DNA from 3 places in the Blastococcus sp. SYSU DS0828 genome. Region 3 is predicted to be linked to each of the others. Evidence: predicted binding sites of a transcription regulator. Region 3 holds the regulator's gene; each other region holds the start of a gene.

Region 1 (10,237 bases), on a different contig from region 3:
GACGCCGTGGCGCGGGTCGCCCGGGAGTGCGCGCTCGACCTCGCCGCGGACGGCGTGGTGTACGCCGAGGTCCGGATGGCGCCCGAGCTGCTCACCGCCGGGATGCCGATGGAGGCGGCCGTCGAGGCGATGCTCGACGGGTATGCGCAGGGGAGCCGGGAGGCCGCCGCCGCGGGCACGCCGATCCGGATCGGCACGCTGCTGTGCGGGATGCGGCAGAACGACCGCTGGGAGGAGGTCGCCGACCTCGTCGTCCGCTACCGGGACGCCGGTGTCGTCGGCTTCGACCTCGCCGGCCCGGAGATCGGCTTCCCGCCGGACCGCATCCCCGCCGCCATCGCCCTGCTGGACCGCGCGGGGGCGCACCGGACGGTGCACGCGGGGGAGGCCGCCGGCATCGCCAGCATCGAGGCAGCGCTGGACGGCGCCGGTGCCGAACGGCTCGGCCACGGCGTGCGGATCGCCGACGAGGTCGCCGCGGACGGCGCCCTCGGCCCCGTGGCCCGGCGGGTGCGCGACGCGCAGGTGACGCTGGAGGTGGCGCCCTCCTCGAACGTGCAGACCGGCGCCTACCCCTCGCTGGCCGAGCACCCGGTGGACCGGCTGCACCGGCTCGGCTTCGCCGTCACGCTCAACACCGACAACCGGCTGATGAGCGGCGTCTCGGTCACCAGCGAGGTCACAGCGGTGGCGACGACGTTCGGCTGGACGTGGGACGACGTGCAGACGGTGACCGAGCGCGCGCTGGCCGGTGCCTTCCTGCCCGCGGAGGAGCGGCAGCGGCTTCTCGACGACGTGGTCCGCCCGGGCTACGCCGCGCTGCGGGGCTGACGGCGGTGGACGTCCTGCTCGCCGAGGCGGCCGGGCAGTCCTGGGACCGGTTGGGCGACCTGGGGGTGGCCTTCCTCCTCTCGGCGCTCATCGGGTTCGAGCGGGAGCTGCGGCAGAAGGCGGCCGGGCTGCGGACGCTGACCATCGTCGGGTTCGCCGCGGCGCTGTTCATGGTGATCAGCCGGGCTGAGTTCGGCGACTCGCGCGTCGCCGCGCAGGTGGTCTCCGGGCTGGGGTTCATCGGCGGCGGCCTGATCTTCGTCCGGCGCGACGCCGTCCGCGGGCTCACCACCGCGGCCGTCGTCTGGCTGACCGCGGCCGTCGGCATGGCCGCCGGCGCGGGGCTGTGGCTGTACGCCGTCGTCGCGACCGCCGGCCACCTCCTGGTGGCCTACGCCTTCACCCCGCTGGCCCGCCGCTTGTCGGGGCGGGCAGCGCACTCCTACTCCCTGGTGCTGACCTACCGGGACGGCGAGGGCGTGCTGCGCCGGGCCCTGGCCGAGTGCACGCAGCAGGGCTTCACCGTGCGTCACCTCGACACGGCGGTCGAGGCCGAGCGGCGGGGCGGCGCCGGCCCGCAGGCCACGGTGCGGATGACGATGGAGGGGGCGGGGTCGGTCACCGCGCTCGCCGCCCGGCTGGCCGACCTCGAGGGGGTGCTGGCGGTGTCGGCCGGGCACCAGGACGAGGACCGCGACTGACCGCCGGCGCGCACGGGCCGGCCGCGGGTGGGGGGCGTCACTCCGGCCTGCGGGAATCGCGTCGTGATCTCCGCTGCTACGGTAAGTGCACCGGCACAAGGCCGGTCATCCTCCCGGACGGTTTGTCCGGGCACGAGCGCATCCGTGCAGATCCAGCGTTCCATCCCTGGGCGCAGACGATCGCCAAGTGAGGACGCCGGTACGTCACGGTGCTCCTCCTCTTTCACGGGACGCGCTCCGAGCAGTATCGGAGCCCCACCCCGCATGACTTTGGTCCACCCTGCCGCGTTCGAGTCGTCCACGACCGAGAACGCTGTCGAGAACACCACCGAGAACACCATCGTGAACACCACCGGCAACACGGCCGAGGACGCCGCGGCGGAGACCGTCGCCGAGACCCCGGCCGGCCCCACCTTCGGTCAGCTGGGTCTGCCCCAGCAGCTGGTGACCGCGCTCGAGCGGCGCGGCATCCACCGCCCGTTCGCCATTCAGACCTCGGCCCTGCCGGACGCCCTCGCCGGGCGTGACGTGCTGGGCAAGGCCGCCACCGGCTCGGGCAAGACGCTCGCGTTCGGGCTGCCGCTGCTCGCCCGCATCGGCGCCGAGGTCAAGAACGGTCGTCGGGCCCCGCGCGGGCTGGTCCTCGTGCCCACCCGCGAGCTCGCCCAGCAGGTGCACGACAACCTGGCGCCGCTGGGCCAGGCGACCGGCGTGCAGCTGGCCACCGTCTACGGCGGCGCACCCATGTACCGCCAGATCCAGCAGCTGCGCCGCGGCGTGGACGTCATCATCGCCACGCCGGGCCGGCTGCAGGACCTGATCAGCCAGGGCGAGGCCACCCTCGCCGAGGTGGTCGTCACGGTGCTGGACGAGGCCGACTTCATGGCCGACCTGGGCTTCCTCCCGGTCGTCAAGGAGCTGCTCGACCAGACCGACCGGAACGCCCAGCGGCTGCTGTTCTCGGCCACGCTGGACGGCGAGGTCGACTCCCTGGTCCGCCGCTACCTCAAGGACCCGGCCCGGCACGAGGTCAAGCGGGCCGGCGACGACGCCCCGCCGGCGGAGCACCTCGCCTTCAGCCTCGCCTTCCGCGACAAGCTGCAGGTGGCCACGGAGCTGGCTGCTCGCCCCGGCCGCACGATCATCTTCGCCCGCACCCAGCTGGGCGTGGACCGGCTGGCCGAGAACCTGAAGGCCGCCGGGATCAAGGCCGAGGCCATCCACGGCGGGCTGCCGCAGTCGGCGCGCAAGCGTGCGCTCGAGGAGTTCACCGACGCCCGCTCGCCGGTGCTGGTGGCCACGGACGTCGCCGCGCGCGGCATCCACGTCGACGATGTCTCGCTGGTCCTGCACTACGACCCGCCGACGGACGCGAAGACCTACCTGCACCGCTCGGGCCGGACGGCCCGCGCCGGCGCCGCGGGTGTGGTCGTCTCGCTGCTCCTCCCCGACCAGGTGGGACAGGCCAAGCGCCGGTTCCGCACCGCGAAGGTGGACCCGCCCCTGGACCGCACGCGGCCCGGTGACCGGCCGATCCTCGAGCTGGTCGCCTCCGGCATCCCCGTGGAGCCCAAGGAGCGCACCCAGCGCGACATGCGCCGCGGTGGCGGTGGCCCCGGCGGCCGTCCGCGTCGCGAGGGCGACCGCCCCGGCGGTTCCCGTGGTGGCCCCCGTCGCTCGTACGGCGACCGCAACCGCTCCGGTGGCGGCGACCGCCGCTTCGGCGGCGAGCGCTCGGGCCGTCCTCCGCGCCAGGGCTGAACGAGGACCCCGTCCCCCTCACCGCTCGCGGTGAGCCTCCGGACGGGGGCGACGACGGCGGCCCGTCCCGGTTTCCCGGGGCGGGCCGCCGTCGTCTCAGTCGCGGAAGACCAGGGCGCCGCTCACGGCGGTGACGACCTCGTCCCAGGCGGGGCGCAGCTGCCCGGCCTCGGCCGCGTCCAGGGGCTCGTCGGGCTGCCGGTCGGCGCGGGCCACCGCCCGGCCCAGCGGGGAGGTGGGGGCGAGCAGTTCGTCGACCCGGGTGAGCCGGGCGTACTCGGCGAGGTCCCGCACCCCTTCGGCCGGCTGCACGAGCGCCCGGTGGGGGACCAGGCCGGCGGCGCCGTCGGCGACCTCGGCCAGCACCTCCGAGACCTCGGTGAGGTCGTAGCGGTCCTGCTCGGCGGGCAGCGGCAGCGTGTCCGTGTCGGCGACCTCGGGCCAGGTGGCGATCTCGACGAGGTCGTGCTGCTCGTTGCCGGCGCAGAAGCGGGCCAGGTCGGCCGGGGTGTCGAAGACGAACACCTCTCCGTCGCGGCCGAGGAAGCGGGCGACGTCCTCGACGTAGCAACGCAGGGTCACCCCGGCGCCCTCGGGGACCACGATCTCGACCGGCAGGATGCCGACCGCCTCCCAGAACTCGGCGGCGGCGGCGACCGCGGCGGGGGAGGCGGTGACCCGGCTCCCGCGTGCGATGGTGCTCACGCCCGGCCGGCCGGCCACCGAGGTGGCGGTCGCACCGGCGGGCGCGCCGGCGGCCGTCTCCGCCTGCTCGGGCAGGTCCTCGTCGGCGAGGGCGCCGAGCTGGTCGTCCGCGGACTCGGCGGCCGAGGGGTACTCCTCGATCGTGGCGGTGCCCCCGCCGGTCCAGTCGAAGTGGTCCGAGAGCTCCTCGACGACGTCCTCCCACAGCTCGTCGAAGACCGTGCCGACGCCGATCCACGCGTCTTCGCCGGAACGCCCGGCGAAGGCCTCCACGCCGAGCCCGAGAGAGCCGATCTCCGGCTTGGCGGCGAGCTCGGCGACGGCCTCGAACTGCTCCTCGTCGTCGTCCTCGGTGGTGTCCAGGCACTCGGCGAGCCGGCTGACGATGTCGACGGTCGCGGCGAGCTCCTCCACCGCCCACCGGTCGGGGTCCTCGGCGGCGACGTCGTACACCCCGTCGAGGTCGTACCGGTGGTCCTCGTCCGGGGTGAGGTCCGCTGCGTCCAGACCGGCGACGACCGGCCACACCGGGTGGTCGGCCAGGTCGTGGTCGGTGCGGGTGCGGCAGAAGGCGGCGAGCTTCTCCGGCGACGGGAAGAGGTGCACCGTGGCGCGCCCGCCCGCGCCGTCACCCTCGGTCGTGCCGAGGAACGCCTGCCACTCCTCGCCGTCCTCCTCCCACGGCGGAGCCCACAGGGTGTATCCGGTGCGGTCGTCGAGGGTCAGTGCGATGGGGACGATGCTGGGCCTGGCCACCGCACCATCCTGCCTTGTCGGCTCGGAGTTGCACCTCCGGGCCGCGCGGCGGGACCCCGAGGTTGATCATGTGGCCGGCGCGGCCGTGGATCGCCTCCTGCGCCCTGCTCAGATCCCCATCGGGTGCCACACCGTCTTGGTCTCGAGGAACGGGGTGATCCGGGACAGCCCGGGGTCGACGGTCCAGTCCGGCTCGGTGGCCGGCGGGCGGACGACGCGCTTGATCGTGCCGGCGGCCTCGCGCTCGAGCTCCATCGCGCGGTCGGCCGGAGCGCCGGTGAGGTCGATGGCGTCGACGTCGGCGTGCTCGGCCAGCCACGGGCCCAGCTCCCCGGCGTCGCCGGTGAGCAGGTTGACCACCCCGCCGGGTACGTCGCTGGTGGCGAGCACCTCGCCCAGGGTGACGGCCGGGATCGGCCGCTCCTTGGAGGTGACGACGACGGCGGTGCTGCCGGTCGCGAGCACCGGGGCGAGAACGCTCACCAGTCCGAGCAGCGACGACTGCTGGGGCGCGAGGACGGCGACCACACCGGTGGGCTCGGGCAGGCTGAAGTCGAAGTACGGCCCGGCGACGGGGTTCGCGCTGCCGAGGACGGCGGCCAGCTTGTCGGTCCAGCCGGCGTACCAGACCCAGCGGTCGATGGCGGCGTCGACGGCGGCCCGCGCCTTGGACGCCGACAGGCCCTCGGCCGCGCCGACCTCCTCGCAGAACTGGACGTGCCGGCCCTCCATCACCTCGGCCACCCGGTAGAGGACCTGGCCGCGGTTGTAGGCGGTCGCGCCCGACCACTTCGCGAAGGCGCCGCGGGCGGCGACGACGGCGTCGCGGGCGTCCTTGCGGCTCGCCCACGCGACGTTGGCGAGGAAGAGGCCCCTGGCGTCGGTGACCTCGTAGGTGCGGCCGGACTCCGAGCGCGGGAAGGCGCCGCCCACGTACAGCTTGTAGGTCTTGCGGACGGCGAGACGATCGCTGCTCACTGCTCGGCACCCTTCAGGTATGCGGCCAGACCGTGCCGGCCGCCCTCCCGCCCGTAGCCCGACTGCTTGTAGCCGCCGAACGGCGACGTCGGGTCGAACTTGTTGAACGTGTTGGCCCACACCACGCCGGCGCGCAGCTGGTCGGCGATCTTCAGGATCCGTGACCCCTTCTCGCTCCAGATGCCGGCCGACAGCCCGTAGGTGGAGTTGTTGGCCTTGGCGACCGCCTCGTCCGGCGTCCGGAAGGTGAGCACCGACAGCACGGGGCCGAAGACCTCGTCGCGGGCGATGCGGTGCGCGGGGGAGACGTCGGTGAAGACCGTCGGGGGGAACCAGTAGCCGCGCTCGGGCAGCTCGCAGGCGGGCTGCCAGCGCTGCGCGCCCTCGGCCTCGCCGATGTCCGACAGCTCGCGGATGCGGGCGAGCTGCTCGGCGCTGTTGATCGCGCCGATGTCGGTGTTCTTGTCCAGCGGGTCACCCACCCGCAGCGTGCCGATCCGCCGTTGCAGGCTGGCGATGACCTCGTCGTGGATCGACTCCTGCACCAGCAGCCGGGAGCCCGCGCAGCAGACGTGGCCCTGGTTGAAGAAGATGCCCTGCACGATGCCCTCGACGGCCTGGTCGATCGGGGCGTCGTCGAAGACGATGTTCGCCGCCTTGCCGCCGAGCTCCAGCGTCAGCTTCTTGCGGGTGCCGGCGACCGCGCGGGCGATCTGCCGGCCGACGTCGGTGGACCCGGTGAAAGCCACCTTGTCGACGTCGTCGTGCTCGACGACCGCGCGGCCGGTGTCGCCGGCGCCGGTCACGATGTTCACCACGCCCGGCGGCAGGTCGGCCTGGCGGCAGACCTCGGCGAACAGCAGCGCGGTGAGCGGGGTGGTCTCGGCGGGCTTGAGGACGACGGTGTTGCCGGTCGCGAGCGCCGGGGCGACCTTCCACGCGAGCATCAGCAGCGGGAAGTTCCACGGGATGACCTGGCCGGCGACGCCCAGCGGCTTCGGTCCCGGCCCGAGGCCCGCCCAGTCCAGCTTGTCGGCCCAGCCCGCGTGGTAGAAGAAGTGCGCCGCGGCCAGCGGGACGTCGACGTCGCGGGACTCCCGGATCGGCTTGCCGTTGTCCAGCGACTCGAGGACGGCGAACTCGCGGGCGCGCTCCTGCAGCAGCCGGGCGATGCGGAACAGGTACTTGCCGCGGTCGGCGGGGCGCATCGGACCCCAGGTCCTCTCGAACGCCTTCCGGGCGGCGCGCACCGCGCGGTCGACGTCGGCGGTGGTGCCGGTGGCGACCTCGGCGAGCACCTCCTCGGTGGCCGGGTTCACCGTCTTCAGCGGCTCGCCGGAGCCGTCGACGAACTCGCCGTCGACGAACAGGCCGTACGAGGGGGCGATGGTGACGATCGACCGCGACTCGGGCGCGGGGGCGTACTCGAAAACGCTGGTCATCGCTGTCAGTCCACCGTGACGTAGTCGGGGCCGGAGTAGTGGCCGGTGCGCAGCTTCTGCCGCTGCAGCAGGAGGTCGTTGAGCAGGCTGGAGGCGCCGAAGCGGAACCAGTCGGGGTCCAGCCAGTCGGGGCCCACGGTCTCGTTGATCAGCACGAGGTGCTTGATCGCGTCCTTCGTCGTCCGGATGCCGCCGGCGGGCTTGAAGCCGACCTGCCGGCCGGTGGCGAGGCGGAAGTCGCGGACCGCTTCCAGCATCACCAGGGCGACGGGCAGTGTGGCGGCAGGGCTCACCTTGCCGGTGGAGGTCTTGATGAAGTCGCCGCCGGCGAGCATGGCGATCCAGCTCGCGCGCCGGACGTTGTCCAGCGTCATCAGCTCGCCGGTCTCGAGGATGACCTTGAGGTGTGCGTCCCCGCAGGCCTCCTTCACCGCGACGATCTCCTCGTAGACGTCGAGGTAGCGGCCGGCCAGGAACGCGCCGCGGTCGATGACCATGTCGATCTCGTCGGCGCCGTTCGACACGGCGTCCCGGACGTCGGCCAGCTTCACCGCACGGCTCGCGCGGCCGCTGGGGAAGGCGGTGGCGACGGCGGCCACGTGGATCCCGGTGCCGGCCAGCACCTCCCGCGCGACGCCGGCGAGGTCGCCGTAGACGCAGACGGCGGCGACCTGCGGCGTCGTCGGGTCCGACGGGTCGGGCTGCTTGGCCTTGGCGGCCAGGCTGCGCACCTTGCCGGGGGTGTCGGCGCCCTCGAGCGTGGTCAGGTCGACCATCGAGATGGCGGTGTCGATCGCCCACGCCTTCGAGGTGGTCTTGATCGACCGGGTGCCCAGCTGCGCGACGCGCGCCTCGGCGCCCACCTGGTCGACGCCGGGCAGGCCGTGCAGGAAGGCGCGGAAGGCCGAGTCGGAGCGGGTCACGTCGTCGTACGGCGGCGACGGCGCGTGCACCGCGGGGGTCGCCCCGGGCAGCGCGTCGGGGTCGAGCACGTGGGTCATGCCGGCCATTCTCCCCTGCCGGGGGACCGGTCCCCGAACGCGCTCACCCGCAGGGGCGGTCCTGACCCGCAGCCGAGCTCGTGACGTTCCCGCGGGAACGCGCTCGGCCCCCTCGGACCCGGGTGGCGGACCCCCCGGTCGGGCGTTCCCGCGGGAACGTCCCCCTTGCTGGGGGTGGCGCCCCGTCCGTCGGGCGCTCCCGCGCGGGAACGTGCCTGCTGGGCCGGAGATGTCACCCCCCGCTCCTACGCTTCGATCACACGTCCGAAGGAGGCGTCGTGGTGGAGAAGTCCGTGCCGGAACTGGCACGCGAGATCGCGTCCGGCGCGGTGCGGCTGGCCGCCGCCACCGCCGCGTGGCTGCGGCTCGTGGCCGAGTTCGATCGGCGGGAGGGCTGGCGCGCGGTCGGGATCCTGTCGTGCGCCCACTGGCTGGCCTGGCAGTGCGGCATGGCCCCGGGCACGGCCCGGGAGCACGTCCGGGTCGCCCGGGGTCTCGGTGCGCTGCCGCTGATCTCCGCCGCCTTCGCCGAGGGGCGGTTGTCCTACTCCAAGGTCCGGGCGTTGACCCGCGTCGCGGAGCCCGACACCGAGCGGGAGCTGCTGGAGACGGCGCTCGAGGCCACGGCCTCGCAGGTGGAACGCCTGGTCCGCTCGTGGCGGCGGGCGGACCGCGCCGACGAGGGGACCATCGCACTGAAGCGGCAGTTCCAGCACTGGTGGGACGACGACGGCATGCTCGTCGTACGGATGCGCCTTGCGCCCGAGGAAGGTGCGGACTTCCTCGCGGCGGTCGACTCGCTGGCCGAACGCGAAGCCCGTCGGGACCGCGCCGCGGCGAAGCGGGCAGCCGCGGAGCGGGAAGCGGGCGTGGCCGGAGGCCTGGAGCGGGACGAGGACCTGGAACGGGAGGAGATCGCGTGCGCCCGGGAGCGGACGGGGGCCCGGCGCTGCACGGCGGTCGCCCGGCTCGCCGGAGCCGCCCACCACGCCGACCGGCGGCCGGGTGACCCACCCCGGCGCGAGGTCGTGGTGCACGTCGACGCCGCCGTCCTCGCCGACGACGCTGCCGCCGGGCAGGCCTACCTCGATGGCGGCCCGGCGCTGCACGCGACCGAGGTCCGGCGGATGCTCTGCGAGGCGACCGTCGTGACCATGCTGGAGTGCGGGCGGGAGGTCCTCGGCGTGGGCCGCAAGCGCCGGCTGGCCACCCGCGCGCAGCGGCGTGCGCTGCTGCGCCGGGATGGGGGCTGCGCCCGGCCGGGGTGCACCGAGACGCGGATCGAACGGCTGCACGCCCACCACATGCGGCACTGGCTGTTCGGTGGTGGGACGGACCTCGACAACGCTGCACATCGCCAACCCACCTCCTAGAGGACTTCGCCTGCGGCTCGGCCATGTGCACGTGCGGACCGAACTTCGAGGCGAGTTGTCCCCGCGTGTCGCCGCGGGCCGCGCGTGTATGGCGGTACGTTCGCCGCAGTGCCGACGACGATAGGACCCACGATGGCCCGCCAGCCCGAAGACGTCTTCACACCCAAGACGATCGCTAGCCGTGAAATGTTCGAGCGCCGCAACGAGGCGGACCTTGACGGCAACCCTGGTCTTCAGGACAACCTCCGTGACGCCCTCCGCGAGGCGGGAGGTCAGGTAATCCTCTACGGGGACACCGGAGTCGGAAAGTCGTCCCTCCTGCGCTATGCCGCAGAGGATGAGGATCTCGACGCAGTGGTTATCGAATGCCTCTCCTCAAAGTCCTACGAGGACCTGATGGAAGACGCGATCCGCAAGTTGGTTGATGTGAAGGAGATCTCCCGCACGTCAACGAACCGAGTCGGTGCGGAAGCTGAAGGTGAATTCAAAGTCAAGTGGCTAGTCTCCCTTAAGGGCAAGCTGACTGGCGAAAGGGAGAAGGCCCGAGAGTTCGAAGTGGTGCAGGAGACACCATTTGACGCACTTCTCTCCGCAATGCGTGCGTCTAAGACCAGCCTGATCGTCTTCGACAACTTCCAAAACATCTCGGACTCGACGACTCGCCACCTGATCGCTCAAACAATGGAGTT
Region 2 (10,237 bases), on a different contig from region 3:
CGCCCCGCGGGTGAAGGAGATCTTCGACCGCTACGACCTGACCTACCACTCCGCCCCGCTGTACAAGCAGGTCGCGAGCGCGTGGCACAAGGTCATCCGGCTCTCGCTGCCCAACGGCTGGCTCGCCGAGACGACGCCGAAGAACGCCCCGGCGCAGCTGGCCAAGCTGTACAAGATGACCACCGGCGGGCCCAAGGTCCGCCGCGAGCTGATGCGCGCCGCCGCCTGAGAAAGGACCCCGCCCACCTCACCCTTCGCTCGCTCAGGGTGGGCCTCGGGGCAGGGCCGTGAACGGGAGAGGCCCAGGACCGTCGTGGTCCTGGGCCTCTCGCGTGCAACGCCCCCCGGCGCTCAGGGCATCAGCCCTGGCCGGGGAAGTTCAGCGACCACAGCAACGTCGGGTCGCTGATCGGCACCTCCCACACCGGGCCGTCGAGATCGGGGTCGACGACCTCCCCGCGGCCGAGGAATGCCGCGACCTGCCCCTGGGCCTGCATCGCGGCCACCGGGAACCGCGCGACGTCCAGCAGGAAGCCGTGCGGGTTGAGCGCGGCGGTGGTGGCCTCGTCGTTGCGGAAGAGGCTCGTCCGCGACCACAGGTCACCGGCGTCGACCAGCGTGTAGGACGTCGGGTTCGGCACCGTCTGGTCACCGAACGCGACCTGGACCAGCACCCGGTCGTGCCGGATCAGCGGCGCGAACGTCTCCGGGCTGCCGGGTCGGGTCAGCCACGTCGCCTTGGCCAGGTAGTCCTGGATGGCCAGGGCACCGGGCGCGGTCGCGGTCACCGGGCCCTCACCGCGCAGCGGCAGCTGCTCCTCGAAGAACCAGCGGCTGGCGTCGGGGCTGTTGGGCGCCAGACCCGCGGCCTGGAGCGCCTGGAAGGTGAGCGGCCGGAAGGCCGGCGAGAGGCGCGAGATCTCGCTGATCGGGCCCCCGGGCACGTTGAGCACCGAGCGGGCAATCGCCCGGTCGGCGCCGGCGAGCATGGTGCCGTAGATGCCACCGAAGCTCTGCCCGAAGTAGGTGACCCGCGCGCCGGACAGGTCGCCGCGCCGGTCGCCGTCGACGTCCGTTCCGCCCAGCGAGCGGACCAGCGTCATGATGTCGGCCGCGGTCTGGCGGAGCGCGTCCCGGGACGAGACCGCACCGGCCGCGCCCGTGGCCGAGGAGCCCTCGGTGCTGCCGAAGAGCCCGTCACCGTCCTGGTCGACGCCCCGGCCGTAGCTCGGGAACGTCCGGGTCTCGCCCGCTGCCGTGGTGATCTGCCAGGTGCTCTCCGGGCCGTACCCGTGCCCGACCACGTTGGTCCCGATGGTCGCGATGCCGCTGCGGGCGTTGGTGAGGGCGGCGAGGAACACGCTGGTCGTCGAGCCGGTGAAGCCGTGCCCGAAGACTGCGGTAGGCCAGCCGCCGTCCGGCGCGGGGCCGGGCGGGAGGACGGCGACGAAGGGCAGGCGGTCGGCCTCGACCGGCGCCGGACCGTCGTCCCGGGTCGGCGTCTGGGTGATGGTGCCGTCGGGGGTGAGCCAGGACGGTGCCTGGTAGGAACCGAACACCAGCGTGCTGCCGGCGGGCAGGAGGTTGATCGGCTGGACGCTCGGCCCGGCCGGGGTGCCCCCCGGCGTGCCGGGAGCCGGCCGGTCGGGGACGAAGGTGACCGTCGAGCCCGTCACCGGGACGACGCCGTCGATCTCCAGCCCGGGGCGCGCGATCCCGAGCTCGCGCAGCGCGCGGTTCGACTGGATCTGCCGGTTCAGGTCGAGCAGTCCGTCGGTGGCGCTCAGCGTCGTGAAGGTCTCGGTGGTGGCCGAGTTCGCCGGCCCGGCCTGCACGTCGATGCGGTACGTGGTGCCCGGTGCGAGCTGCTCCACGGGGTGGGCGTACAGCGTGTTGGTGGCCGGGTCCCAGACGACGCGGTCGACGCCGGTGCGCCACCCGCCGCGCTCCTGCCGCACGGTGATCCGCTCGGCGACCTGGGCCGGGTCGACCGGGGCGCTGAAGCGGACGGCGATGCGCGGGTCGAGGTCGAAGCCGTCGAGCTGGTTGAGCCGCTCGACGAGACCGCAGGTGACGACGGTGCCGCAGTTCTCCGTCGGCAGGGCGACCCGCAGGCCGGTGAGCTGCTGCCGGTCGGGAACGGTCAGGTCGTTCGTGGGGAAGACCGATACCGGCTGGGCCGGTGCGGGGGCGGCGAGCGCGGGGGAGGCGGTGGCCGTGACGGTCACCGCCGCAGCCAGGGCGCTGATGACCGACGCGGTCGTCCGGCGCCAGGGATGTGAGGACAACGGGTCTCCTATGCCTGAGGGGACCTCTTCCTAACCCACTGGTGACACGGGCCACAATGGTTGCCGGCTGCATCGGTGCAGACCGTGGCGCTGCGCTGCGCGGATGGGTTCGTGCACGGTGCTCGCAGCCCATCACGGGGGCTACCAGCACGGATTGCCGAGCACGACCGGACCCCGTGCCCCCCAGATGCCGCGGGGCCCGGGACCGACCGGTCCCGGGCCCCGCCCAGCCGTACAGCCGGGCGGCTCAGTTCGCCATGTCCACGAAGCGGCTGTAGTGGCCCTGGAAGGCGACCGTGACGTTGGCGGTCGGGCCGTTGCGGTGCTTGACCAGCATGATGTCGGCCTCGCCGGCCCGCGGGGACTCCTTCTCGTACATGTCCTCGCGGTGGATCATCATCACCATGTCGGCGTCCTGCTCGATCGAGCCGGACTCGCGGAGGTCCGAGAGCATCGGCTTCTTGTCCTGGCGCTGCTCCGACCCACGGTTCAGCTGCGACATCGCGATCACCGGGACCTCGAGCTCCTTGGCCAGCAGCTTGAGCGCACGGGAGAACTCCGAGACCTCCTGCTGGCGGCTCTCGACGCGCTTGCCCGACGTCATCAGCTGCAGGTAGTCGATGACCACGAGCTTGAGGTCGTTGCGCTGCTTGAGCCGCCGCGCCTTCGCCCGGATCTCCATCATCGTCATGTTCGGCGAGTCGTCGATGTAGAGCGGGGCGTCGGCGACCTCCCCCATCCGGCGCGCGAGCTTGGCCCAGTCCTCGTCGGAGAGGGAGCCGGCGCGCATGTGGTGCAGCGGCACCTTCGCCTCCGCCGACAGCAGACGCATGGTGATCTCGTGCTTGCTCATCTCCAGCGAGAAGATGACCGCGGGCAGCCCGTGCTTCACCGTCGCCGACCGGGCGATGTCCAGCCCCAGGGTCGACTTGCCCACGCCGGGACGGGCCGCGATGACGACCATCTGGCCCGCCTGCAGGCCGTTGGTCAGCTCGTCGAGGTCGCGGATGCCCGTGGGCACACCGCGGGCCGTGCCGCCGCGGGAGGCGATGGCGTCCAGCTCGTCCATCGTCGGCTGGAGGACGTCCTCGAGGCGCGAGTAGTCCTCGCTCATGCGTTTCTCGGTGACGTCGTAGATCTCCTGCTGGGCCCGGTCGACGATGTCGTCGACGTCGCCCTTCCCACCGGCTGCGCCGTAGCCCAGCTGGACGACCCGGGTACCGGCCTCCACCAGCCGTCGCAGCACCGCCTGCTCGGCGACGATCGCGGCGTAGTAGCCGGCGTTGGCCGCCGTCGGCGTGGACTGGATGAGCGTGTGCAGGTAGACCGCGCCGCCCATCTTCGACAGCTGGTCGGTGCGGTTGAGCTCCGCGGCCACGGTGATCGCGTCGGCCGGCTCACCCCGCCCGTACAGGTCGAGGATGCAGTCGAAGATCACCTGGTGCGCCGGCCGGTAGAAGTCGTTGCCGTGCAGCACCTCCACGACGTCTGCGATCGCGTCCTTGCTCAGCAGCATGCCGCCGAGCACCGACTGCTCCGCCGCGACGTCCTGCGGCGGCTGCCGGTCGTACGCCGGCGCTGTCGCGGACGGTCGGCTGAACTCGTCGGCCACCGCCACGGGGGTACCTCCATCTCCTTGCGGGCGCGCCCGCATCACCACCACGCGCAGGGGAAGTACGCGAGCTCGGCGGACGGCGCCATGCCGAACACGTGTTCGGCTCCTGCCTACCGGAGGGGACTGACAGTCACGTCCGCTCGGTGGCCGGAGAGGACGTTAGGAAGCAGCGCGGACCACGTCCACCACCGGTGTGCACACCGATCTGCACAACTTGTGGACAAGTCGGTGGACGGACGCATGTCGACATGTGGAGGAGTACGGGGACAGCCGCTCCGCGCCGGCGGTCATCCGCCAGCTGACCTGCAGGGACGCTGCCCACCGGGTGTGGACGGAGAAAACCCAGGAAGAAAATCCGAGGTGTCGTACCAGGAGCCACACCGGTGCACCGGTCCCCTCCGCGAGGTCGGCCGGCCACCTTCCGGACGTGGCGTCGTGACCGGCCGGCCACCTCGTGGACGGCGCGCGATGACCGCCCCAGCGCCCCCGTGGCGGGCTCCGGCTGATCCCCGCCCCCCGGGCACCCTGCCCCGGTCGGACGGCGCGAGAGCGGTCCTCAGGGCACCCGGCGGGCCGGCCACGCCGAGCAGGGGGGTCCGGCAGGGGCACGGCGGAGGCGTCAGGGGACCAGGCCCCGCAGACGCCACGAGGGGCGCCGGACCTGCGTCCGACGCCCCTCGTGGGCGGTGCCTTCGTCCGATGGCTCACCCCGAGCGAGCACGGGGAGAGCGTGGACGGGGCGCCCCTCTGCCCGGTCCCGTCGCGAGCGGCGGGCGGCAGAGGGGCCTCGATCAGCTGGCGACGACCTCGATGGTCAGCTGAGCGTTGACCTCCGGGTGCACCCGCACGGTGACGGTGTGCTGGCCCGTGGTCTTGATGCTGCTGGGCAGCTCGATCCGGCGACGGTCGAGCTCCGGGCCACCGGCGGCGGTCACGGCAGCGGCGACGTCGGCGGTGGTGACCCGGCCGAACAGCCGGCCACCGTCACCGGCGCGCGCCGGCACCTGGACGGTCAGCCCGGACAGGCGACCGGCCACGGCCTGCGCCTCCTCGAGCGACCGGACGTCGCGGGTGGCACGCGCCCGGCGCAGCGACTCGACCTGCTTCTCCGCACCCCGGGTGGCGACGATGGCCAGCCCGCGGGGCAGGAGGTAGTTGCGGCCGTAGCCGCCCTTGACCTCGACGGTGTCGCCGGAGGACCCGAGACCGGTGACCTCCTGCGTGAGGATCAGCTTCATCGTGCTCATGATCAGCGCGCCGTCGAGGTGTAGGGCAGCAGGGCCATCTCACGGCTGTTCTTCACGGCCGTGGCGACGTCCCGCTGGTGCTGGCTGCAGTTGCCGCTGACGCGGCGGGCACGGATCTTGCCGCGGTCGGAGATGAACTTCCGCAGCAGGGTCGTGTCCTTGTAGTCGATGTAGGTCGCCTTGTCCTTGCAGAACTGGCAGACCTTCTTCTTGGGCTTGCGAACAGGGGGCTTGGGCACTGATATCTCCAGTGAGGGAAGTGCGTGGGTGACCTGGGGTGGCCCTCCTGCAGGGGCCCACGCCGAGCGGAGCGAGGCGTGGGGGGCAGGAGGGTCCTCTTAGAAGGGCGGCTCGTCCGACGGCCCGGCGGGCGTCGACCACGGGTCGCTCGCCCCGCCGCCACCGCCGAAACCACCACCGCCGCCACCGCCGCCGCCGCTGAAGCCGCCGCCGCCCTCACCGCGCGAGGCGCGGGTGACCTTGGCGGTGGCGTAGCGCAGGGAGGGGCCGATCTCGTCGACCTCGAGTTCGACGACGGTGCGCTTCTCGCCTTCCTTCGTCTCGAACGAGCGCTGCTTGAGGCGACCGCTGACGATGACCCGCGATCCACGGGTCAGCGACTCGGCCACGTTCTCCGCGGCCTGCCGCCACACGTTGCAGCGGAGGAACAGCGCCTCGCCGTCCTTCCACTCCTGCGACTGGCGGTCGAAGGTCCGCGGCGTCGAGGCCACGGTGAAGTTGGCGACGGCAGCGCCCGACGGCGTGAAGCGCAGCTCCGGATCGGCGGTGAGGTTGCCGATGACGGTGATGACGGTCTCGCCGGCCATGGTCAGTGGACCTCGGGCCGCATCAGCTTCGTGCGCAGGACCGACTCGTTGAGGTTCAGCTGCCGGTCGAGCTCGGCCACCGCGGCCGGCTCGGCCTGGATGTCCACGACCGCGTAGATGCCCTCGACGTGCTTCTTGATCTCGTAGGCCATGCGGCGACGGCCCCAGATCTCGGTCTTGACGGTGCCACCGGAGTTGGTGACGACGGTCAGGAACCGGTCGAGCGAGGGAGCGATCGTGCGCTCCTCCAGGTCGGGGTCGAGAATGACCATCAGTTCGTAGTGACGCACGGAGAACCCCACCTCCTCTGGTCTTCGCGGCTGCAGGGAATCTGCAGCAGGAGGGTCGTACACGCGTCGCGCGCCCCGGCAGGAGCCGGAACGCGCGCACCCAGGCTACCAGCGGCGGAGCAGGGCGGGCCAGGCGCTGTCCACAGGTGGGGGACCCCGTCCCTCCCCACCCCCTCGCGAGCTCGGGGCGGCCCCGGCGGGCCGAGCGACGAAGGCGACCCGTTGTCATGTTCTGCTAGCTCCACGTCGAGGCGACACCACGACCGGCGGATCACCCCGGTCACGGCCTCGACGATGACGTGACGTGCGCGATACGGGTGAACCCGCATCCCGTCGAGAAACCGGAGATCAGCATGGCCGTGCACCCCATCGGCGTACACGTGGGCACCGGAGCGGACGACGCACCCGTCCCCGGCCCGCTGGCCCGGGCGGCGGAGGTCGGCGCCGACGCGGTGCAGGTCTTCCTCGCCGATCCCCAGGGGTGGAAGGCGCCACCTCCCCGCCCCGATGCCGCGCAGCTGCGCGAGTCCGGCCTCGCGCTGTTCGTCCACGCCCCCTACGTGCTCAACGTGGCGACGACGAACAACCGCATCCGCATCCCCAGCCGGACGCTGCTGGGCAAGCACGCCCAGGCCGCGGCGGAGGTGGGCGCGCGCGGCCTCGTGGTCCACGGCGGGCACGTGCTGGCCGGCGACGACCCGGCTGTGGGCGTCGACAACTGGCGCAAGACGTTCGCCCGTCAGGCCGAGCAGGGCGGCTTCCCCGTGCCCGTGCTGATCGAGAACACCGCCGGGGGCGGCAACGCGATGGCCCGCGACCTGGACGCGCTCGGCCGGCTGTGGGAGGCCGTCGGCGAGTACGGGGCCGGCTTCGTCCTGGACACCTGCCACGGCTGGGCCGCCGGCTGGGACCTCGGCGCGGCCGTCGACGCCGTCCGCGCGGTGACGGGCCGGATCGACCTGGTCCACCTGAACAACAGCCGGGACGCCGCGGGCTCCGGACGCGACCGCCACGCGCCGCTCGACGGCGGGGAGATCTCCCGCGAGGTGCTGGTGGAGGTGGCGCGCGCTGCCGACTGCCCGGTGATCCTGGAGACCCCGGGCGACGCTGCGGCGCACGCGGCCGAAATCGGGCTGCTACGCGACGCGCTGGGCTGACCGGCGCAGCACGAACCGGTCGGGAGCGTGCTCCAGCGGCCCACCGGCCGGGTCGTCCACTCCGGGCCAGCTGGTGCGCACGACGTCCCGGTCCGGATCCAGCACGTCCCGCACGACCAGCGCCATGAGGACGACGACGGCCGCGTCGCGGACGGTCACCGCGAGGAGGAACCACTCGACGTCGATCCCCCGGTTCTCCGTGCCCAGGTACCAGAGCAGCCGGGGCACCCAGAGCAGCGCCTCGGTGGCCTGCCAGGCCAGCAGCGAGCGCCATCGGGGCCGGGCGAGCACGGCCAGGGGGAGCAGCCACAGGGAGTACTGCGGGCTCCACACCTTGTTGGTGAGCAGGAAGACCGCGACCAGCAGGAAGGCGATCTGGGCGACCCGCGGTCGCACTGGCGCGGCCAAGGTCAGCCATGCGACGGCCGCGAGCCCGGCCAGCAGCGCCACCGCGACGGCAGCGTTGAGCACCGTCGGGGTCTGCCCCTCGGCCAGCGGGCCGTCGAGCAGCTGGTCGCCGGCGACGTGCAGCGCCAGGTTCCACAGGGAGTCGGGATCGGCCGGCCGCGCGCTGTTCAGCCGGAAGAAGCGCGACCAGTTCTCCGGCGCCAGCACCGCGATCGGCACGTTGACCACCGCCCAGGCGAGCACGGCAGCCACCGCGGTGCGCAGCCATACCCGCAGCCGCCCCGACCGCAGGCAGAGCAGGAAGAGGACTGCCAACAGGAAGGCCGGGTAGAGCTTGGCGGCGGCACCCAGGCCGAGGAGGACGCCGGCGAGCACCGGGCGGCACCGGGCCCAGGCCCACATCCCCAGAGTGGCCAGCGCCACCGCGAACAGGTCCCAGTTGGTGAAGGCATGCACCACCAGCAGCGGGGACAGCCCGATCATCGCCGCATCCCACGGCCGGCGGCCGGCCAGCGCCAGAGTGGCCCGCACCACGAGCAGGGCACACGCGGTCAGCAGCAGACAGGTGACCACGTAGTAGCTCTGCACCGGGGGGACGGCGGGCAGCAGCCCGGACGCCGCCGCGGCCCGGTCGTAGCCGGCGGCGACGGTGGCGGCCAGCGCCATGAACCCACCGGTGAGCACGGGGTACTCGACGGCGGAGTCCAGGTAGGGCAGGGCGCCGTCGCCGAGCCCGTGCAGCCCGAACAGCGGCACCGTGTCCGAGTAGCAGAAGTGCGTGTACTGGACGGAGCCCGACCAGTCGCCGTCGGCGCACGGTGCCTGCTTCACCCAGGCCACGGCCAGCGCGAGCGTGGCGAACAGCAGGCACACGCGCAGCGGCGTCCAGAAGAGCGCACGGCCGGTGAGGGCGAAGCGGCCCCACGGGCCCCCGACGGCTTCGCTGGCCTGCCGGACCACCGGATCGGTCCAGGAGGGCACCACGCGATCCGGCGCTGACCCGCGCGGAGTTCCACGTGGAACGAGCACGGGCCCGTCCGCGGTGGCGGACGGGCCCGTGGGCGTGCTGCGCATGGCAGCAGTGTGCGTGATCGGTCAGTCGACCGGCGGCGGGACGACGGGGCCGGGCGTGCCTTCCCCGGTGCCGCCGGTCCCGCCGGTTCCCCCGGTTCCCCCGGTGCCGCCCGTTCCCCCGGTTCCCCCCGTGCCCCCGGTCCCGCCGGTCCCGCCCGTGCCGCCGGTTCCCCCGGTGCCGTCCGTGTCACCGGTGCCGTCCGTGCCACCGGTGCCGTCCGTGCCACCGGTGCCGTCCGTGCCACCGGTGCCGTCCGTGCCACCGGTGTCGCCGGTACTCGGCGTCGTGGTGGCCGGGGCGCTCGAGGTCGGTGCGCTCGGGGTCGACGTGGACGGCGGGGCCGCAGGGGTGTCCACCGGCGCGGGCGCCTCGGTCGTCGGCTCGGGAACGCCCTGACCGGTGTCGCCGGTGATGAGCGGCCGGTCGGGCAGGTCCTCCTCCGGGGTGCCGGCGTGCACCGCGTCCATGTAGTCCTGCCAGATGGCACCGGGCAGCCCCGCGCCGTAGATGATCTGGCCCTGGGTCGTCCGGATCGGCTCGCGGTACTCGGTGCCCATCCAGACCGCGGTGGAGACCGAGGGGGTGTAGCCGACCATCCAGGCGTCGGAGTTGTCCTCGCGGTTCAGCCCCTGCGTACCGGTCTTGCTGGCCACCTCCCGGCCACCGTCGAGCGACCGGCGGGAGTAGGAGGCGACGTCCTTCAGCGCGACGGTCACGTCGTTGACGACGTCGGCCGGCAGCACCTGCTCGCCGGGCGGTGGGGCGTTCTCCAGGAGCACGGTCCCCTCGCTGTCGGTGACCCGGGAGACGAAGTGCGCGTCCCGGAAGACGCCACCCGCCGCCAGCGTGGCGAAGCCCTGGGCCTGGTCGATCGGGCGCATCTCGTACTCGCCGATGCCGATAGAGGAGCCGGTCAGCCCGTCGGCGTTGGCCAGCGTCGTGTAGCCCTCGAGGTTGCCGCTCTCCCAGGTCTCGGGGAGGCCCGTGGCCGCGCGGATCGTCTCCCGAACGTTCTCCGGGCCGACCTCGTACGCCAGGCCGTAGAACGTGGTGTTCAGCGACCGGGTGATCGCCTCGGTGAGCGTGCAGGCCGCGCAGCTGGTGCCGCCGGAGTTGGTGACCGGCTGGCCCGGGCGGTCGGGGAAGGTCTGCGGCGAGCTGCCGTCGCGTCGCGCCCGGATGCCGATGCCCTGCTCCAGCGCCGTGGCCAGGACGTAGGGCTTCACCGACGAACCGGGCTGCCGCACGGCCTGCGCGAAGTCGGTCCCGACGCCGTTCTCGCCGCCGTAGTAGGCGATCACCCCACCGGTGCGGGGATCGATGGACACCA
Region 3 (10,237 bases):
GCCCACCGCGGCGGCGGTCGGGATCGACTCGGCCAGCGCCTGGGCCTTCGCCTTGATCTCGCCGGGGTTGCCGGTGTGCGCCTTGAGCCGGGCCTCCAGCAGCGACACCTCGGTGGCCAGGTCGTCGAAGCGGCGGCCGTAGTGGGCGAGCCCCGCCTCGGCGTCGCCCGCCTGCCACGAGCCGACCTCGCGCTCGCCGTCGGCGGTGCGCACGTAGACGGTGCCGTCCTCGTCGACCCGGCCCCACTGCGCCGGGTCGCTCACCACCCGCTCGACCGGAGGAGCCGCCGGGGCCGGGGCCGGCGTCGGCTCCGGGGTGGTCGCGGGTTCCGGTTCGGCCGCGGGTGCGGGCGCCGGCTCCGGTGCCGGCGCCGCGCCGGTGGGGTCGGCGAGGGCCGCCTCCGCGGGGGTCGGCGCCGCCGGCGTGCCGGCCGCGGGGGTCACCGCGTCGGCGCCGTCGGTCGGGGTCGCCGCCTCGGGGGCGGGGGTCTCGGGGGTCTCCGCAATCGGCGGAGCGGCCTGCTGCACCCCGTTGCCGGGGTCGTCCGTGCTCGACACGTCCGGCAGTGTCCCACGTCGCATCGGCGACACTGCTGCGGTGACCTCCCACCCCGGCGGCGTCCCGGCCCGGACGCCCCGCCCGTCGGCCGCCGTCGCCTTCTGCCCGTGCCCGCCGCTGCTGGTGCCGGCGGTGGAGGGGCGGCCCTTGCCCGAGACCGCCGCGCTGCGGTCGGCCTGCGCGGATGCGGTGACCGCCTTGCTCGGCGCCGCGCCGGAGGTGGTGGTCGTCGTGGGTCCCGGTGCGGCGCCCGGGGAACGCTTCGGGCCCGGCGACGGCGGTGACCTCCGCGGGTTCGGCGTCGATTTGGAGCTGCCCTTCGACGGGTGGTTGCGCCCGGGAGGTCTCCGGCTCCCGCTCGCGCACACCGTCGGTACCTGGCTGCTCGACCAGGCGTCGTTCGCCGGCACCCGCGTCGGGGTCGGGCCGGCCGACCTCGGGCAGCTGCTGCGGGACCTGCCGCCTCCGGTGGGCGTGCTCGCGATGGGCGACGGCTCGGCCCGGCGCTCGGTCAAGGCACCCGGGTACCTGGATCCGGCGGCCGAGCCGTTCGACGCCGCCGTCGCCACCGCCCTGGCGACGGGGGACACCGCCGGGCTGGCCGCGCTCGACCCGGCGGCGGGGGAGCGGCTCCTCGCCGCCGGCGTACCGGTCTGGCGGGCGGTGGGAGCCGCGCTCGCGGGCCGGCACGTCACCGCGCGGCTGCGGTACGACGGGGCGCCGTTCGGGGTGGGCTACCCGGTCGCCGACTGGGTGGTCGCGTGAGCGGAGCGCCCGGCGGCAGCGGACCAGTGGTCCCGACCCCGCCGCCGGTGGTCGCGATCGTCGGCCCGACGGCGACCGGCAAGACCGCGCTCGCCGTCGAGCTGGCCCGGCGGCTGGGCGGCGAGGTGGTGAACGCCGACTCGATGCAGCTCTACCGCGGCATGGACATCGGCACCGCCAAGCCCGGTCTCGCCGAGCGCGGCGGGGTGCCGCACCACCTGCTCGACCTGTGGCACGTGCGCGAACCGGCATCGGTGGCCGAGTACCGGCGGCGAGCGCGAGCCGAGATAGACCGGCTGCGGGCCGCCGGCACCGTGCCGCTGCTCGTCGGCGGCTCGGGGTTGTACGTGCGCGCCGTCCTCGACGAGCTGGAGTTCCCCGGCACCGACCCGGTGGTCCGCGCCCGCCTGGAGGGGGAGCTCGCGGACGCCGGTCCGGCCGCGCTGCACGCCCGGCTGGCCGGGCTCGACCCGGCCGCCGCCGCGGCCGTCCTGCCCAGCAACGGCCGGCGGATCGTGCGCGCTCTCGAGGTGATCGAGCTGACCGGTGGGCCGTTCCGCGCCGAGCTCCCCGAGCCGCGCCCGCACTACCCGGCGGTGGTGCTCGGGCTGGACCGCGAACCCGCGGAGCTCGACGAACGGATCGCCGTCCGGGTCGACCGGATGTGGGCCGCGGGGTTCGTGGACGAGGTGGCGGCGCTCGCCGCCGACGGGCTCCGCGAGGGGCCGACGGCCTCCCGCGCCCTCGGCTACGCCCAGGTGCTGGCCCAGTTCGACGGCGCGCTGTCGGCCGAGGAGGCACGCGAGCGCACCGTCACCACGACCCGCAGGTTCGTGCGTCGGCAGCGGTCCTGGTTCCGGCGGGACGCCGCGACGATGTGGCTCGACGCCGCCCGGGCCGACCTGGCCGACGCAGCGACCGGGGTGATCACCGGCCGTACGATCGATCCGTGACCTCCTCGCCGCGCGTGCTGCTCGGGCACGGCACCGAGAACGACTTCGTGGTGCTGCCCGACCCCGACGGCACCGTGTGGGCCGGCGAGCGGCTGGATGCCGCCATGGTGCGGCGGCTGTGCGAGCGCCGGGCCGGCCTGGGGGGCGACGGCGTGCTGCGGCTGGTGCGCAGCGCCCACGTGCCCGACGCTCCCGCCGTGCTGGGGGAGCACCTGCCCCGGTGCGAGTGGTTCATGGACCACCGCAACGCCGACGGCTCCTACGCCGAGATGTGCGGCAACGGCATCCGGCTGTTCCTGCACGCGCTGATCAGCGAGGGGCTCGTCGACCGCGCTGCCTGCGCCGACGGCCTGCTCGTCGGCACCCGGGGCGGGCCACGCCGGGTGGGCGCCGGTGCCGACGGCGGCTACTGGGTCGACATGGGCCCCGCCCGCCCGTTCGGCGAGGGCGAGGCGCTGCTCGACGGCCGGGCATTCGCCGGTCTCGCCGTCAGCATGGGCAACCCCCACCTGGCCTGCCTGACCGACGTGCCCGTCGAGCAGCTGGACCTGACCGGTACCCCGGCGTTCGACGAGGGGCTGTTCCCGGAGGGCGTCAACGTCGAGTTGGTGAACGTCCTGGAGCCGGGTGCCCACGTGCGGCTGCGGGTCAGCGAGCGCGGGGTGGGCGAGACGCGGTCGTGCGGCACCGGCGCCTGCGCCGCGGCCTACGCGGCCCTGCGTGCCGCGGGCGCCGACGAGGGCACGGTCGTCGTCGACGTCCCCGGGGGCCGCCTGTCGGTGCAGGTGACCCCCGGGACGACGGTCCTCAGCGGTCCGGCCGTGCTGGTGTCGGCCGGCACGCTGTGCCCGGAGTGGCTCCGGGCCTGAGGCGTCAGCGGCGGTCGTCGTCGGGCGGCAGCGGGACCATCGCGTCGTCGTCGCCGGTGGCCGGAGGGGTGGGTGGCGCCCCCCGGCCGCTGTCCTGGTCGGCGCCGGCACCCATCGGGTTGCGCGGCGGGCCGCCGATGCCCTCGGGGTCCCGGCCCGGGTCGTCCAGCTCGCTGTTCGAACCCAGCCGGCTCGATCCGCTCTCGCTCATCGGTTCCTCCTCCGTGCGTCGCGTTCGTCGCGCTGGCCCTACCCCTGCCGCCGGTCGGGATGCATCCGGGGCGTCGATGCGTTGTACCGGGCGATGACAACTCAGGTGCTTTCCATGCAGGACCGTGCCACGCTGGAGACGATGACGACCGCCCCCGACGCCCTGCCCCTCGACGAGCAGGCCGACCTCGACACCCGCTCCGCGCCCACCGGGCGGTGGGCCGAGGCCGACGACACCACCGGCTCCTACGCGCTCGAGGCGCGCGGCGCCCTGCGCCGGGTGGCCGGTCTCTCCACCGAGCTCGCCGACGTCACCGAGGTCGAGTACCGGCAGCTGCGACTCGAGCGCGTCGTGCTCGTCGGCGTCTGGACCGAGGGCACCCAGGCCGACGCCGACCGCTCGCTGGCCGAGCTGGCCGCCCTGGCCGAGACGGCGGGCTCGCAGGTGCTCGAGGCGGTCAGCCAGCGGCGCGACAAGCCCGACGCTGCCACCTACGTCGGCTCGGGCAAGGCCAACGAGATCCGCGACATCGTCGCCGCCACCGGCGCCGACACCGTCATCTGTGACGGTGAGCTCACCCCCGGCCAGCTCAACCAGCTGGAGAAGGTGCTCAAGGTCAAGGTCGTCGACCGGACGGCGCTGATCCTCGACATCTTCGCCCAGCACGCGACGAGCCGGGAGGGCAAGGCCCAGGTCGAGCTCGCCCAGATGCAGTACATGCTGCCGCGGCTGCGCGGTTGGGGTGAGTCGATGTCCCGGCAGGCCGGTGGCCGGGTCGCCGGCGGTGGCGGCATCGGTACCCGCGGACCGGGTGAGACGAAGATCGAGACCGACCGCCGGCGCATCCGCGCCCGGGTGAGCAAGCTGCGCCGGGAGATCGCCGGCATGGCGACCGCCCGCGCCACCCAGCGGGCGAGCCGGGGACGCAACGCCGTGCCGAGCGTGGCGATCGCCGGGTACACCAATGCGGGCAAGTCAAGCCTGCTCAACCAGCTCACCGGCGCCGGCGTGCTGGTGGAGAACGCGCTGTTCGCCACCCTCGACCCGACGGTGCGCCGGGCGCAGTCGCCGGACGGCCGGGAGTACACGCTCACCGACACCGTCGGCTTCGTGCGCCACCTGCCGCACCAGCTGGTGGACGCGTTCCGCTCCACGCTGGAGGAGGTCGCCGCGGCGGACCTGCTGCTGCACGTGGTCGACGGCTCCGACCCCGATCCGCTCGGCCAGATCGACGCCGTCCACGTCGTGCTGAGCGAGATCGACGCGGCCGCCGTGCCGGAGGTCATCGTCGTCAACAAGGTCGACGCGATGAGCGAGGAGGACATCCTCACCCTCCGCCAGGCCCTGCCGGGCGCGGTCTGGGTCTCGGCCCGCACCGGCGTCGGCATCGACGCCCTCCGCAAGCTGGTGGCCGAGCGGCTGCCGCACCCCGACGTCGAGGTCGACGTGCTCGTGCCCTACGAGCGCGGTGATCTCGTGGCCCGGGTGCACCGGGACGGCGAGGTGCTCGGCGAGCGGCACGAGGACGGCGGCACACGGCTCACCGCGCGGGTGGACGGCGCCCTCGCCGCGGTGCTCGAGGAGTTCGCGGTCCCGGTGGGCTGAGCTGGGGCGGTCGATCGGCTCGGATCACGATCCGGTCACGGGCCGGTACGGTGGCGGCGTGACCAGGGGCGCGGTGCGGGTGGCCGAGTCACCGCGCGCCGCCCCCGTGGTCCCGCCCGGCCGGCCGCCGTGGTGGCTGGTCGCCGTGGCGCTGCTGGTCGGCGTCCTCATCACCGCCGACCTGCTCCGCCACGGGCCGTCGGAGCGGATGGACCTCCGGGTGTCGGAGATCGTCAGCGACTGGGGCCTGAGGGACACGCCGGGCTACCCGGCGGTGTGGGTGGTCACGCAGCTCGGCGGGCGCGTGACCATCCTCGTCGTCCTCGCCGGCCTGGTCGGCTACCTGCTGTGGCGGCGCGGCACCTGGATGCCGGCCCTCCGCGTGCTGCTGGCGCTCGGGGTGCTGACCGCCGGGGTGTACGCGATCAAGCACGGGATCGGGCGGACGGCGCCGGCGTTCCCGGGCTCCTACTTCTTCCACGCCGACGGCGCCTCGTTCCCCTCCGGTCACGTCGCCAACGCAGTGCTCATGTGGGGGGTGGCCCGCTGGCAGGCGGTCGAGTACGGGCTCCCGCCGGCGGTACAGCGGACCTTCTGGTGGCTGAGCGTCGTCGGGCCGGTCGCCACTGGCGCGGCGATGGTGTCGCTGGACTTCCACTGGGTCACCGACGCGGTCGTGGGCGCCGCCGTCGGGATCGTCCTCCTGGGCGTGGTTCATGCACTGGACGCGATGGTTCTGTCACGCTTGGTACGTGCCCGAGCAGGCCAAGCGAGTTCCTAGCCGCGCCCGGCGGCGTCGGCTCGTCGTCGCGAGCGCCCTGACCGGCGCCCTGGCCGTGCTCGTCCCCGGGTCCGCGTCGGCGGAGGAGCCGGCGCCGGAGGTCCGGTGCGCCATCACGGACCCCCGACTCGCCGAGCTGTCCGGCCTGGTGGTGGTAGGAGAGCAGATGCTCGCCCTCAACGACGGCGGTGACCGGGTCGAAGTCCTCGGGCTCGATGCCGCCTGTGCGGTGGTCGACGTGCAGGCCGGGGCCGCGGACCCCTTCGACCCCGAAGACCTCGGCGTCGGCTCGGACGGGAGCGTCTGGATCGCCGACACCGGTGACAACGGCACGAGCCGTGCCACCGTCGCGCTGCATGTCCTCCGGCCCGACGGCGCGGCAGCGCTGCATCGGCTGACCTACCCCGACGGCGCGCACGACGCCGAGGCGCTGCTCCTGGCCCCGGACGGGACGCCGTACCTCGTGACCAAGGAAGTGCTCGGCTCCAGCGGGGTCTACCGGCCCGCCGCCGCGCTCGTCGACGGCGGCACTGTGCCGATGGAGCGGGTGGGCACGGTCAACGTCACCCTCACCGGAACCCCGGGTGGCCCCGTGGGTCGTGCGGGGCAGTTGCTGATCACCGGAGGTGCCGTTGCCGGCGACGGGAGCGCACTGGCGCTGCGCACCTACACGGACGCCTACGTGTGGCCGCTGTCCGGTTCGGACGTGCCCGGTGCGCTGGCCGGCGAACCGGTGCGGGTGGCGCTCCCCGAGTCGCCGCAGGGCGAGGCCGTCAGCTTCTCCGCCGACAACCGGGCGCTCGTGGTCGCGAGCGAGGGCCTGCCCAGCGCCGTCACCGTGGTTCCCCTGCCCGCCGCGACCGCCGCCGCGAGGCCGACTCCCGCGGAGGACCCGCTGCCGTCCTTCGCGGAACTCACCCGCTCGGACCGCTCGCCGATCGCCTCGGCGCTGATCGCCGCCGTCGTCGCCACTCTCGTGGTCTGGGTGGGCGGGAAACTGCGCCGCCGGACCTGACCCTCAGACCCGGCGCAGGACCGACACCACCCGCCCGAGGATCGTCGCCTCGTCTCCGGGGATCGGTTCGTAGGCCGGGTTGTGCGGCAGCAGCCACACGTGACCGTCCCGGCGCTTGTAGGTCTTCACCGTCGCCTCGCCGTCGATCATCGCCGCCACGATCTCCCCGTTCTCGGCGGTCGGCTGCTGGCGGACGACGACCCAGTCGCCGTCGCAGATGGCGGCCTCGATCATCGAGTCACCGGCCACCTTCAGCATGAAGACCGTCCCCTCGCCGACCAGCTCGCGCGGCAGCGGGAAGATGTCCTCCACCGCCTGCTCGGCGAGCACCGGCCCGCCGGCGGCGATCCGGCCGACGAGCGGGACGTAGGCGGGCGCGGCGGCCTGCACCCCGTCGTCGACCACGGGTCGCTCGACGGCCGCGGTGGTGGTCCGGCCGGCATCGCCGGGCAGGCGCACGTCCAGGGCGCGCGGCCGGTTGGGGTCGCGCCGCAGCCAGCCCTTCTTCTGCAGTACCGAGAGCTGGTGCGCGACCGAGGATGCCGAGGACAGTCCGACGGCCTCGCCGATCTCCCGCACCGAAGGGGGGTAGCCCCGTCGGTCGATCGAGTCGCGAATCACCTCGAGGACCCGCCGCTGCCGCTGGGTCAGCCCGTCCCCGTCGGCCGCGCGGTCGGGAAAGGCCCGCACCGACGCGGACCCGTCCGCCGTGCCCGCGGCGCCGCCCCGGTTGCCGGACGTCCTGCTCGAGTCCGCCACGTCTCCTCCTCGCCGGCTGCCCGCGCAGCTCTCGACCCTCGTCGTCGGAGGAACCGTAGCGCCGATCGCCGGCCACTTCAAACAGGTGTTCGAAACTTTCCGTGTCGGGTCACATCTGTCGGCCGCATCCGGTAGACATCGGACAGGCGTTCGAATCGAACACACGTTCGGGTCCGGCGACGTGCCGGCCAGAGGGGCTGAACAGATGACGAGCAGCACGGCATTGCGGGTCCGTGGAGAGGTGCCGGTCGGCCCGGCGGAGCGGCGTGCCGTTCGGCCACCCGCCCGGCACCTCCGGGTGCTCCCGCCGCCTCGCTCCTACGCGGAGACGCTCGACCCCGGGTCCGCTGCGCCTCTCCGGGCGGCGGGTCCCCCGAGGGCGGAGGCGGGGCGCCCACCCGGCCCGGGTCGTCCGGCGCAGCCGCCGCTCCGCCTGACGGCGCGCGGCCGCCGCCTGGTGGTGGTCCTCGCCCTCCTCCTCGCCGTGGGCACGATCGCCCTCGGTGACGCCGTCCTCGGGCAGGAGGGTGGCGGGTTGGCGCTCATGGGGACGACGAAGGTGGTCGTCGAGCCGGGCGACACGCTCTGGTCGATCGCCGGATCGGCCGCCGACGGGCGCGACGTCCGGGACGTCGTCGTCGACATCCGGCAGTTGAACGGGCTCGACACCGCAGCCATCACGCCTGGTCAGGTCCTTCTCCTGCCCTGACGCCTCGCGGACTCGCCCGAGAGCGCCTCGCGGCAAGGTGTTCACAACGCGGCTCGGCGACTTCGTCAACCCTCAGTACAGGCACGTTCACCGTGCGTGCTGGTCGGCCACCTACGGTACGTCCGTGTCCAGCGTCATGGAGAACCGCGCCGCCGTGTTCACCACTCGTCCCCAGGCCGTCGAGGTCCACCAGGCGGGTGCCTGGAGTGCGGGGGAGCTGTTGGGGTGGCGACACGACGACTCCGGCGCGTGCCAGATGTGGGTGCGGGTCGTCACCGGAGGCGAAGAGCAGGCGCTCTGGATCGACCTGGGGGATGTGCGGCTTCCGGAGTCGCCGGTCGTCGAGGTGTCCCCGGTGACGCAGGCGATGCCCGCCTCCCCGTCCGCGGCACCGCTCCGGGACGGTCCGTCGACCGATGTCGAGGCGACCGCCAGCCTGCCGCTGCTGCGCGACCGCTGTGAGCCGCGGACCGGTGCCCAGCGGCCGGGCGGTCGCCGGCGCGCGCCGGAGAGCGACCCCGTGCAGGCCGCGCCGGCGTCCTCGGTGCCGGTGCCTCCTCCGGGTCGGCACCGCGCTCCGGCCACCGAGTCCGGCCCGGTCGTGGGCCGGCACCGCGCCGCCGACACCGACCTCTTCCCGGCCGTCGTCGAGAGCGCGCCGGACGCGCAGTCCCCGACCCGTGAGGACCGACCGCGGGGCGGTGGCTGGTCGGTGCCCGCGGCCCGCTCCGCGAGCACGGTCGAGACCCGCTCCACGGCGAGCGGCTGGACCCCGCCGGCCGACGTCGACCAGGATCTCCTGACCCGCCCGATGCGGTTGAGTGACCAGATCCCGCACTCGCGGCGGCCCCGGGTGGGCGGCGCGGTCAGCGTCTGATCGTCGTTCGGCGGCCCTCGCCGCGTCGACCCCGCGGGGGTGCTCGGCGCCGCCGTCGCGTGCCCGCCGGGTCGCCCTTGGCCGGGTGCGGACCGCCCAGTTCGCCGATCGGTGTGCGGCCGGCGCGTGGTTCTGCGGGTCGGAACCGCGCATGAGCGCACAACCTTGCCGGGGCGAGCGTCCCCGGGTCGTTCCTGCGGTGTGTCGCCGCGCTCGGCACCCTCTCCGGGGAGCGTCGGGCACGGAGTTCGGCGCGTCGTCGCGGCGTGTCCTGTGACAGCTGGGGACCGCTGTTCCGCCTGCGCACCGCAGTGTCGGGGCGGAACACGCCGACGGAACGATCACTTGCACATCTTGTGTGGCCCGTCCTAGGGTTCCCCTACATCTAGTAGTTACAGAGCTGTAAGCCCGTCCACAGGCTGGTCCTCAGGTTGTCCCCGGCGCATCCACCGGATGTCCCCAGGGGAGTGCACAGCCGGCCGGTGGCGGGCGCGGCGCGAAGGGAGGTGAACCACCGTGCGTTGCCCGTTCTGCCACAACGCCGACAGTCGGGTCATCGACTCGCGGGAGGCCGACGAGGGCGCCACCACCCGGCGTCGTCGCTCCTGTCCTGCGTGCGGGCGGCGGTTCACCACCGTCGAGGAGGCGGTGCTCGCCGTCGTCAAGCGCAACGGCGTCAGCGAGCCGTTCAACCGCAGCAAGGTGGTTGCCGGCGTCCGGCGGGCCTGCCAGGGCCGGCCGGTCGACGAGGGCCAGCTCAAGCTCCTCGCCCAGCAGGTGGAGGACGCCATCCGCGCCAGCGGCGCGGCGGAGGTGCCGAGCCACGAGGTCGGCCTGGCCATCCTCGGCCCGCTGCGCGAGCTGGACGAGGTGGCCTACCTCCGGTTCGCCAGCGTCTACCGCTCCTTCACCTCGGTGGCCGACTTCGAGCGGGAGATCGCCGAGCTGAAGGCCCGGCAGCCCGCCGCGCCGCCGGGGGAGACGGGCCCGCCCGAGCCCCGGCGACCCGTTCCGTCCGGCACCGGCGCCGGCACCTGAGAACTGTCGGTGCCACCCGATAGACAGCAGTTCGAGCAGTTACCGATCGCGGCTCTTCCCCAGCCCCCGATCCACCACCGCGCAGCACCACCGCGC

Evidence for each region. The regulator LexA, encoded in region 3, represses DNA repair genes until DNA is damaged. The targets are predictions, from matches to a motif close to TCGAACANNTGTTCGA.
Region 1: a site for LexA is predicted at 8,428-8,443, ahead of ACI79Q_RS13965 (DUF222 domain-containing protein). Genes of this name have one in related genera too.
Region 2: a site for LexA is predicted at 3,991-4,006, ahead of dnaB (replicative DNA helicase). Genes of this name have one in related genera too.

Annotation. Positions count from the first base shown of each region.
Region 1 covers NZ_JBJHAK010000017.1:27,293-37,529, reverse strand. Annotated here, with positions in the region: gene ACI79Q_RS14000 (adenosine deaminase) at 1-831, shown strand, start outside; gene ACI79Q_RS13995 (MgtC/SapB family protein) at 837-1,532, shown strand; gene ACI79Q_RS13990 (DEAD/DEAH box helicase) at 1,797-3,293, shown strand; gene ACI79Q_RS13985 (hypothetical protein) at 3,390-4,754, opposite strand; gene ACI79Q_RS13980 (aldehyde dehydrogenase family protein) at 4,863-5,732, opposite strand; gene ACI79Q_RS13975 (aldehyde dehydrogenase family protein) at 5,729-7,174, opposite strand; gene deoC (deoxyribose-phosphate aldolase) at 7,180-8,175, opposite strand; gene ACI79Q_RS13965 (DUF222 domain-containing protein) at 8,454-9,548, shown strand; gene ACI79Q_RS13960 (AAA family ATPase) at 9,657-10,237, shown strand, end outside.
Region 2 covers NZ_JBJHAK010000016.1:45,495-55,731, forward strand. Annotated here, with positions in the region: gene ACI79Q_RS13645 (fatty acid desaturase family protein) at 1-229, shown strand, start outside; gene ACI79Q_RS13650 (Ig-like domain-containing protein) at 360-2,288, opposite strand; gene dnaB (replicative DNA helicase) at 2,536-3,906, opposite strand; gene rplI (50S ribosomal protein L9) at 4,695-5,141, opposite strand; gene rpsR (30S ribosomal protein S18) at 5,153-5,389, opposite strand; gene ACI79Q_RS13670 (single-stranded DNA-binding protein) at 5,489-5,977, opposite strand; gene rpsF (30S ribosomal protein S6) at 5,980-6,267, opposite strand; gene ACI79Q_RS13680 (deoxyribonuclease IV) at 6,621-7,424, shown strand; gene ACI79Q_RS13685 (glycosyltransferase family 87 protein) at 7,404-8,813, opposite strand; gene ACI79Q_RS13690 (transglycosylase domain-containing protein) at 8,928-10,237, opposite strand, start outside.
Region 3 covers NZ_JBJHAK010000004.1:188,851-199,087, reverse strand. Annotated here, with positions in the region: gene ACI79Q_RS05030 (DUF349 domain-containing protein) at 1-558, opposite strand, end outside; gene ACI79Q_RS05025 (hypothetical protein) at 599-1,324, shown strand; gene miaA (tRNA (adenosine(37)-N6)-dimethylallyltransferase MiaA) at 1,321-2,277, shown strand; gene dapF (diaminopimelate epimerase) at 2,274-3,146, shown strand; gene ACI79Q_RS05010 (hypothetical protein) at 3,151-3,357, opposite strand; gene hflX (GTPase HflX) at 3,472-4,962, shown strand; gene ACI79Q_RS05000 (phosphatase PAP2 family protein) at 5,021-5,743, shown strand; gene ACI79Q_RS04995 (hypothetical protein) at 5,715-6,758, shown strand; gene lexA (transcriptional repressor LexA) at 6,762-7,517, opposite strand; gene ACI79Q_RS04985 (LysM peptidoglycan-binding domain-containing protein) at 7,978-8,226, shown strand; gene ACI79Q_RS04980 (hypothetical protein) at 8,351-9,103, shown strand; gene nrdR (transcriptional regulator NrdR) at 9,620-10,141, shown strand.